Regions from separate parts of the Pleionea sp. WD8-19 genome, predicted to be linked through region 1. Evidence: predicted binding sites of a transcription regulator. Region 1 holds the regulator's gene; the other holds the start of a gene.
The links. The regulator FliA, encoded in region 1, starts transcription of late flagellar genes. The targets are predictions, from matches to a motif close to CTAAAGTTNNNNNNNNNNCNGCCGATA.

Region 1 (4,406 bases):
GTTACCTGAGGTTCAGGTTCTGCTGCAGGTGGCGCGGCGGCACTGCCATCATCGGGCTTGGCAAAAATCTCCAACTGCTGCAAAAAACTTTGCGGTGCAGGTGAAGGCTCATCACCCGCTTTCACTTCATCGAACATGGAGTTGACGTAATCCAACGCCTGTAACACTGCGTCCATCAATTCTGGTTCGGCAACCCGCCCCCCGTTTCGAAGTATGTCGAATATATTTTCAGTTACGTGGCACACTTCGACCATTGCCGTTAAATTCAAAAAGCCGGCACCACCTTTTACCGTGTGGAATCCACGAAATATCGCATTAAGCAGATCCATGTCTTCGGGGTTGTTTTCCAACGTCACCAATTGCTCAGACAAAGTCTCCAGTATTTCACTGGCTTCGATTAAAAAATCCTGTAAGATTTCTTCATCGGCATCAATTGCCATTGGCAACTCCTCTAGAATCCCAAGCTGGAAAGAAGATCGTCCACATCGTCCTGATTGGTCAATACGTCTTCTCTGTTTTTATCAATTATCGGACCTTCGGCGCCTTCCACTTTTGTCGGTTCAGCTTGAGCTTTACGATATTCGTCTGCACTACCAAACATTTTAATCAGTGCGACCAGATTATCTTCTACCTCTTGTACCAGCGTAATAACACGGCGAATCACTTGCCCGGTTAAGTCTTGATAATCTTGAGCAACCATCACATCGGTCAGTTTGGTATTGAGTTCTGCTGAATCTTCAGAAACCTTTTTAAGGAAATCTTCAACACGAGCAGCCAATTTGCGAAACTCACCCGGCTTTAACTCTCGCCGATAGAGTCGCTCCCAATCATCGTGTAATTCGTTTGCCAGGTTTTGAATATTTTGCGAAATAGGAATGCAGGCTTCCACCGAATCCATGGTTTTATTGGCTGCGTTTTCAGTGGTTTCGATTACGTAGTTAAGACGCTCTTTAGCATCGGGAATATCGTGCGCCGCGAGCCCGGCGATTTTGTTGTCGAGTTGAAAATTTGCCAAAGCTTCGTGTAATTGACGCGTTAATTTACCCACTTCTGCAAACAGGCTCGCTTCTCGTATTTGTGAAAGACCATCAATAGCCTCTCTTGCATTATCGTAGTCTCCTTTCTCCAAGCATTGAATCAGTTTTCGTGCTTTCTCCAAGGTAACATCGGCCATCAATTTGTCATGAGTCTCCATCAGCTGCTCCGCTAGTTACCTTCGATTCGCTCGAAAATTTTGTCAATTTTCTCTTTAAGCGTGCCCGCAGTGAATGGTTTAACTATGTAACCGTTAACCCCTGCTTGAGCTGCTTCCACAATTTGTTCACGCTTAGCTTCGGCGGTAACCATAAGCACTGGAAGATCTTTTAAATTGGGATCAGCACGAACATTTTTTAACAGATCGATGCCCTGCATTCCTGGCATGTTCCAATCGGTGACGAGAAAGTCGAAATCCCCAGTTTGTAACATGGGCAACGCAGTCTGGCCGTCATCCGCTTCTTGGGTATTTGTAAACCCCAAGTCACGAAGCAGGTTTTTTACAATCCGCCTCATAGTCGAAAAGTCGTCAACTATGAGAATTTTCATATTTTTGTCCAAGGAAGACCTCCCCTCTCATCTTTTCACTTAGCGGCTTTCGACTTGTTTAGCTCCACTACTCTCCAAGATAAAGTTAGTCAAAATTATCTATTTACGCCAATCTCTTAATCGGCTTTGTAACCTTATCATTGCCTGGCTATTGATCTGGCTGATGCGCGATTCACTGACCCCCATAACTTCGCCGATTTCCTTTAAGTTCAGTTCTTCATCATAGTAAAGTGCTAAAACCAGACGTTCACGCTCCGGTAAGCTGCTTATCGCAGAAGCCAAACAATCACGAAAATCTCTTGACTGTAATCCTTCATAGGGATTTTCAGATTGAGATGAAGCAGAAAGACCTTCACTGAAATGATCTTCAGACAACCCTAAATCTTCAAAGTCGAGTATGTGGCCGTTAGCGGACTCCATGAGCATAATGCGGTAATCTTCCAACTCTATTTCCAGTGCAGCAGCAACTTCGGTGTCACGAGCATCACGCCCGGTACTCTGTTCAATTTCCGCAATTTTCTGGGCGATCAACCGTGTATTTCGATGAACCGAACGTGGTACCCAGTCGCCACGACGAATTTCGTCGATCATTGCCCCTCGAATTCGGATACCGGCAAACGTTTCGAAGCTAGCGCCTTTGGTCGCGTCAAAATTATTGGCCGCTTCCAATAGGCCTATCATTCCAGCTTGCATTAAGTCTTCTACTTGCACACTCGAAGGGAGACGAGACATTAAATGATGGGCAATACGTTTCACCAAAGGCGCATAACGCTCGGTAATGTCCTGTTGATTAGCACCGATTTTTTTATAGGTGTCAATGCCTGTCACTTAACCCACCTGATTGTATTTTCGTGGTGAAAAAGCTGCTGAGTGAATCCTACAGCTGACGGTTCATTTTTTCATTTTATCTTTTCAAATTAGACCATGGCATCTTGATGCACCAGCCGCTCCATAAAAAACTCAATGTGTCCGCTGGCATTCATGGGAATCGGCCAATCTTCCACCTTTTTTGCCAACGAGCGAAGCGCGACCGATGCCGGTGATCGCGGAAACAGCTCAATCAAGGCTTTTTGTTTTTTGATCGCTTTCCTAACATTTTCATCAAAAGGTACAGAGCCAACGTAATCCAACATGACATCCAGAAATCGGTCGGTCACCTTACTCAACTTATTGAATATTTCGCGCCCTTCTTGCGGTGTTCGAACCATATTAGCAACAATTCGAAAGCGATCCAGCTGGTGATCGCGATTTAACACCTTCATTAACGCGTAAGCATCTGTAATCGATGTCGGCTCATCGCATACAACAACCAATATATCTTGCGCTGCTCGAGTAAATGAAATGACGTTGTCAGAAATTCCGGCGGCGGTATCCACTAATAGATAATCGAGATTTTGACCGATGTCGCTGAATGCACGAATGATCCCAGCATGCTCTACTGCGCTCAACTCGGCCATTTTTTGAGTACCGGAAGACGCGGGAATAACCTGAATACCGGATGGCCCACGCAACACAATGTCTCTTAATTCACATTCACCATTTAAAACGTGTTTAATATTTCGATTTACCTTGAGCCCAAGCATAACATCCACATTCGCCAACCCAAGGTCGGCATCGAGCAGCATAACTCGCCTGCCCAAGCTGCTTAAGTGAATGGCGAGGTTTACCGATACATTCGTTTTCCCAACACCACCTTTTCCACCAGTAATGGCTATTACTTTTACGGGTTTACTCGATGTCATTAATCTGAGTCCTGCCGCCTGATCGTTACACTGACGTGTTGAAGTGCTACCGGATAGGCCAAACATCATTAACTTCCTGTAGCTTTATGTGGCTCCGCTTGTTGATGACGATGCCGGGCGAGCCAAACCATTTTTGAAACCAGATGGTGCGCCCGTGCAACACGAATATCTTCCGGCACACGCTGACCATCGGTGGTGTAAAGCACCATCAATTCATTTTCTATTATAGTCGATATAATTTCACCCAAACTGACCGCTTCATCCAACTTAGTTAACAAGCAGCCTTGTAAGTGAAACGGCTTGAACAGTCGAATTGCATCCTGCAACACTCGCAGCTGCGCGGTCGCGGACAGTACCAGGTAATGTTTTATTGTAATGTTGTCGTTAGCGAGACATTGCATTTGTTGACTCATACGTTCGTCACGTTGGCTCATACCCGCAGTATCGATTAATATCAAACGACGATCGGAAAGCTGAAACAATGTTTCACGTAATTGTTTTTCGTCATCCACCACTCGAACAGGAATTTGTAAAATACGGCCGAACGTTCGGATTTGTTCATGAGCCGCTATGCGAAAATTATCAGTGGTGACCAACGCAACACTGTCACGGCCGTGCTTTAAAACCTGTCGAGCAGCGAGCTTGGCAATGGTTGTCGTTTTACCGACTCCTGTAGGGCCCACCAGTGCAACCACACCACCGTTTTCAAGTATATCGTTATCGCCTACCTGAATACGCTTCGACAATAATGCCAATGCTTTTTGCCAAGCGCATTCGTAATCCGTTTCCTGCTCGCACGTTGTTATGACGGGTTCAATTAATTCGTTGTTCAATCCCAATTGACTCAACTCTCGTCTTAAACCGGCCCCCAAAGGAGACAGTTGCGATTGTTTATCCCAGGCCAGTTTCGAAACCTGCTCCTGCAATAATCCTCGTAATAAATTTAACTCCTCGCGCATAGCAACCAGTGTTGGCTCCTGACTCCATTCGATGTTTGGAAATGAACCGGCTTTTGAGGACGCATCCGATTCGTCTTCAAGCTCAAGTGTTTGCTCTTTTACCTGTTTTTTTGATTGATTA
Region 2 (4,406 bases), on a different contig from region 1:
CAAACCAGTGAACCCTTAATTAAAGAAGCTAAAAAAGTGTACGCCGAGCATGAAAAGTTACCTAAGCTCCTATTCGAGTGGAGTATTGCGCTGGCCAAGCGAAGTAAAATTCGGAGCGCATCCATAGAACTTAATTACCTGGCAAATTATTACGGTGAATCACCTCATGGTAAAGCAGCACGCGAACAGTTAAAAACCTGGAAGAAAAGTTAACCCTTGCTGACTCGTCAAAGTCGACCGCAATGGTTGTTTCGAATCGGGTGTGCGTTGAATATTTTAGAGCGATTAATCAAGCTATACAATCATCAGCCGAGCGGATACCTAAAAACCTGAATGAACTTTGCAAATCAAACATCGTTTTCACTTAAGACAAAAATTTCACATTTGTTTCACATTCTATCGTTTAATATGGACTGAAATTCATGACCTTCCTTCATCCATGTTAAAAAAAATCATTATTACACTAATATCAATCCTCGTTGTATTGTTATTCATCGATGGCTGCAAAACCATAAACTCTATCCGAATGATGCAAATTAACTCCAATGCACAACCCATATTTGAAAATGAAAAAAGAATACACCTAAAATCAGTGTTCCTGGGTGAAAAGCCTTACATTTATGCAAAAGTCAATGGCGAAGAATTGCTGTTTCTTTTAGATACTGGTGCTCGTTTTCTTGTACTGATGGATTCACCAAAAGTACGAAAGCTTAACTTACAGCCAGGATTTCATTTATCGATGGGTGGCTGGGGTGACCAAGAAAAGAGCCAAGCCTATCAAGTCGATATTAAGCGCATTGATCTCGGCGGTGTGGCTTTTGACAACATGAAAGCCGCCTATATACCCATAACGACTTCTCAATATTTTCTTCGAGAAGATGAAGCCGTATTTGATGGTGTCATAGGTCACGACATGTTAAAACACTTTACCTGGGAGTTCGACCACAACCAAAACAGCATTGCGCTCTCAAGTAAACACTATATTCCCGAAGCCAATGCTAAATCGTATCCGCTCAATAGCTTTTTTAGCAAAATTAGTATTGATGGCGAGCTTGCTTTTAATAACAACCACAGCGTTAAAACGGAGTTTATTATTGACACGGGCAGCCGTCACTATTTAAAAATCAGCAGTGCCTACACAGACAACAATAACGTCAAAGTTCACTCTACTCGTGTACGCGCGGCCGACTTTGGCCTCAGTGGAATGACGGTGCACGAACGCGTTACCTTACCCTCTTTGACGCTTGGAGACATAAAGCTTAACAATGTGAAAGTCAATTTAATTCCCGGAAACGATGAAGATGAAATGTGGATCATTGGAAATGCCTTATTGAATCAGTTTAAAACCGTTATCGATTATCAAAAGAGCGCTTTCTATTTAATCCCTCAAAAACCATTTCATACAGACTACAACTTACTGGGACTGGAACTTCGAAAAATTCAAAGCGGTGAATTTGTCGTACGATATGTTTTCCCAGATCTTCCGGCGAGCCACGTAAATATACAGGTAGGCGACTTGATTACTTCTATTAATAATAAACCAGCAGACACACTGACTTTAGCTCATTACAACGACTTATCCTCTACTTTGGGAAGTCATCGAGTTTGTATTCAACGCGATCTGAAATGCTTTACTCTCAAAGCAGAGCATATTATCGGTTATTCTAATCTTTGATGTTTTGTCGAGCTCAGCAACAGCATGATACGCCATACAACGGTAAGTTACGGCTATAAACAACTCTACCTAGCAGGCCTTCATCGCTTCTCTTTTTCATCTTCATCCTTTTTTTGCCGAGCGAAGCCAAGCGCCACAATTGCGATAAGAACGACAATTGCGATCACACCAATAACGTAACTGTTCATATTGTCTCCCGCACAAAAACGTTCGAATAAATACTGTAATATTAGTCTATTTTAAGGTGGGGAATAAAAACAGAAAACGCTTTGCTTGATTAATTGAAACCACAAGCTTTCCCCATAAAATCAAAAAGATACAGTCTTTATGCTACGCCAATGCGTGAAAATTTGAGATATCGAACGTGTTTTCTCCATTGAGCCTAAAGTCGTCATGTTTCAGGCCGATTTAAAACTAAATGGATACTTTTTTACAGGTCGAGTCCCATGTTAAATCACCTCTCAAACCTACTTCCTTTTTCGGAACCTGGTGAACGTGGCCCATTTAATGGCATATTCAGAAATGGGAACAAACCATCGAGCCAAGCACTACCGTCAGCGAACGGTTTACAACCCAATAGGCAACCGCGAGACAGCTTTGAGGTGTTTAATAGCATTCTCGAAAAAGCCTACCAACGGCTCGCTCAAGGCCCTTTATCTAACCCTAACCAAAGCCAAGCAGTTCAGCCTCCGGTACAAGCGAGTAACTATACGATTCAGCCGGTCGAGAAAATCACTTCAGAACAAGCGGCAGCGAATATTCTGGATTTTATTCAACAACGGCTGGCAACAGACAAAGCCAACGGCGTTTCGCAAAAAGAATTGAATAACCGACTCGACCAAGCTTTGGCTGGCTTTGAAAAAGGTTTTAATGAAGCCAAAGACATTATTACAGGACTGGGACTGCTCACACCAACGCTGGAGGGCGAAATTAACGATACGTACCAAAGAGTGACCAGCGGTATTGATGAGCTCAGAGAGACTATTAATCAAACCGATCAAATCAGCAGTCGCCTGACTCAACTGGATGTAGCCGGAAGCTTTTCACAAAGCCGAAGTTTTTCATTAAATCTCACCACGCAAGACGGAGACCGCGTAACCATTGAAATCGCCAGAGATTTACAAGCCAGTCAATCCGTATCCTTTCATCAGTCGAACAACGCCAGCTCTTTGCAGGCCGGTCAGCAGTTGTCTTCGTCCGGGTCTTTTATTCTCAATGTGAGTGGCGAACTGGACGAAGACGAGTTGCAAGCCATAAACAATTTACTCTCCGACGTTGATGACATAGCGCAGGATTTTTACAGCGGAAATCTGGACCAGGCGTTTAAAGCAGCGACTGAATTAAACTTCGATTCAGATGAGCTTTCCAGGATGGATCTGCACTTGCAACAGATCACCAGTGTAAGTGCTATTGCAGCTTATCAGTCGAACAGTGATCAGCCGGTGCAAAATGCGATTACAAGCTTGGGTGATTTTCTGGGTCAGGTTAATACCTTGCTGGACAACGCCGAAAAGTTCAGCGAACCGCTTAAGCTTATTGATGATATAACTTCGGGCCTTAACTTGCTAAATGTAGAACCTAATAACCAACCGTCCGATGAGCAACACGTTGCAGCTCATCAACAAGAACAATTCAGAAACAACTTGCGCTCTTTGGTTGAATCTTTATTTAACCGTCGAGAGTCACAAGCCGAAGTTGCTTAAATCGGAAAAAGCGGTTAATAGAAGCACTCTCAAAAATTGAACGGTGTTATTGACACATGGTACAGACGTTGAAAAGAGCGGAGTTTACCTGCGATCAATAAGCACAGGAAAAACGTCAGCAACGCGGCATAAGCGGCAAAAGGCATTGTTGAGATGGCATTTAGTTAGAAACACGCTTTCGATATTGAGTCGGAGATTCCTTGTGATAACGGAGCCAGGATCGGCGAAAGCTTCGAGCCGATTGAAAGCCGCTGGCTTCGGCGACAAGTTCAACTTTCGTTTGGGTATCGGTTAGCAATTTTTCCGCGTGACTGATTTTTATTTTCTCACGATACTCTTGAATCGTGAGTTCGGTAATTCTTCGAAATTGGCGCGTTAAATTTCTTGGACTCATATGAACTTGAGAGGCCAACTCTTCAATCGAATAATTGACTTCTGGTGAATGACAAATTAAATCCTGAACCCGATGTACGCGATCATCCAAATGGTTACGACCGGAAAACCAAGGGCTCAGCTGAGGGTCATCACCACTGCGCCGAAAATAAATGACCATTTCGCGGGCAACTCGAGCAGTAAATGCAGCATCAGTATCTTGTTGCAAAAAAGCCAACATCAAATCGATACCAGAGCTGATCCCTGCGCTGGTCCAAACACAGCCGTCTTTTACAAATAAACGGTTATCAACAACAGAAGCCGAAGGTTCCAATTGCTTTAAAGAGTCCACTAAATCGTGATGTGTTGTACACATCTTATCGACCAACCAGCCAGCTTTTGCCGCTATCAACGCACCGGAACAGACGGTAGCCAAAGAAATGTTAGGCACGCGCTTTTGTTGTTTTAACCATTGAACCGTTTGTTTCCCTGTTTTTGACGTTAAAAATACACGCGTCTGGCTCACTCCAGGAATGATTAATCGACAGGCTTTTGGTAGTTTTTCAGGTAATGGTGCGACATTGTTTACCACCAAGCCACCTTGCATAGACGGCGTGGCTAATGGAGCAATGTAATGAAGTCGGTACACGTTTCGT

Region 2: a site for FliA is predicted at 2,058-2,084, ahead of ACTUJY_RS13805 (DUF5610 domain-containing protein). Genes of this name have one in related genera too.

What each region holds. Positions count from the first base shown of each region.
Region 1 covers NZ_JBUZOU010000008.1:127,875-132,280, reverse strand. Annotated here, with positions in the region: gene ACTUJY_RS11805 (chemotaxis protein CheA) at 1-440, opposite strand, end outside; gene ACTUJY_RS11800 (protein phosphatase CheZ) at 452-1,195, opposite strand; gene cheY (chemotaxis response regulator CheY) at 1,207-1,584, opposite strand; gene ACTUJY_RS11790 (RNA polymerase sigma factor FliA) at 1,684-2,403, opposite strand; gene ACTUJY_RS11785 (MinD/ParA family protein) at 2,502-3,326, opposite strand; gene flhF (flagellar biosynthesis protein FlhF) at 3,395-4,406, opposite strand, start outside.
Region 2 covers NZ_JBUZOU010000011.1:94,403-98,808, forward strand. Annotated here, with positions in the region: gene ACTUJY_RS13795 (rhomboid family intramembrane serine protease) at 1-213, shown strand, start outside; gene ACTUJY_RS13800 (aspartyl protease family protein) at 527-1,675, shown strand; gene ACTUJY_RS13805 (DUF5610 domain-containing protein) at 2,122-3,378, shown strand; gene ACTUJY_RS13810 (GlxA family transcriptional regulator) at 3,539-4,406, opposite strand, start outside.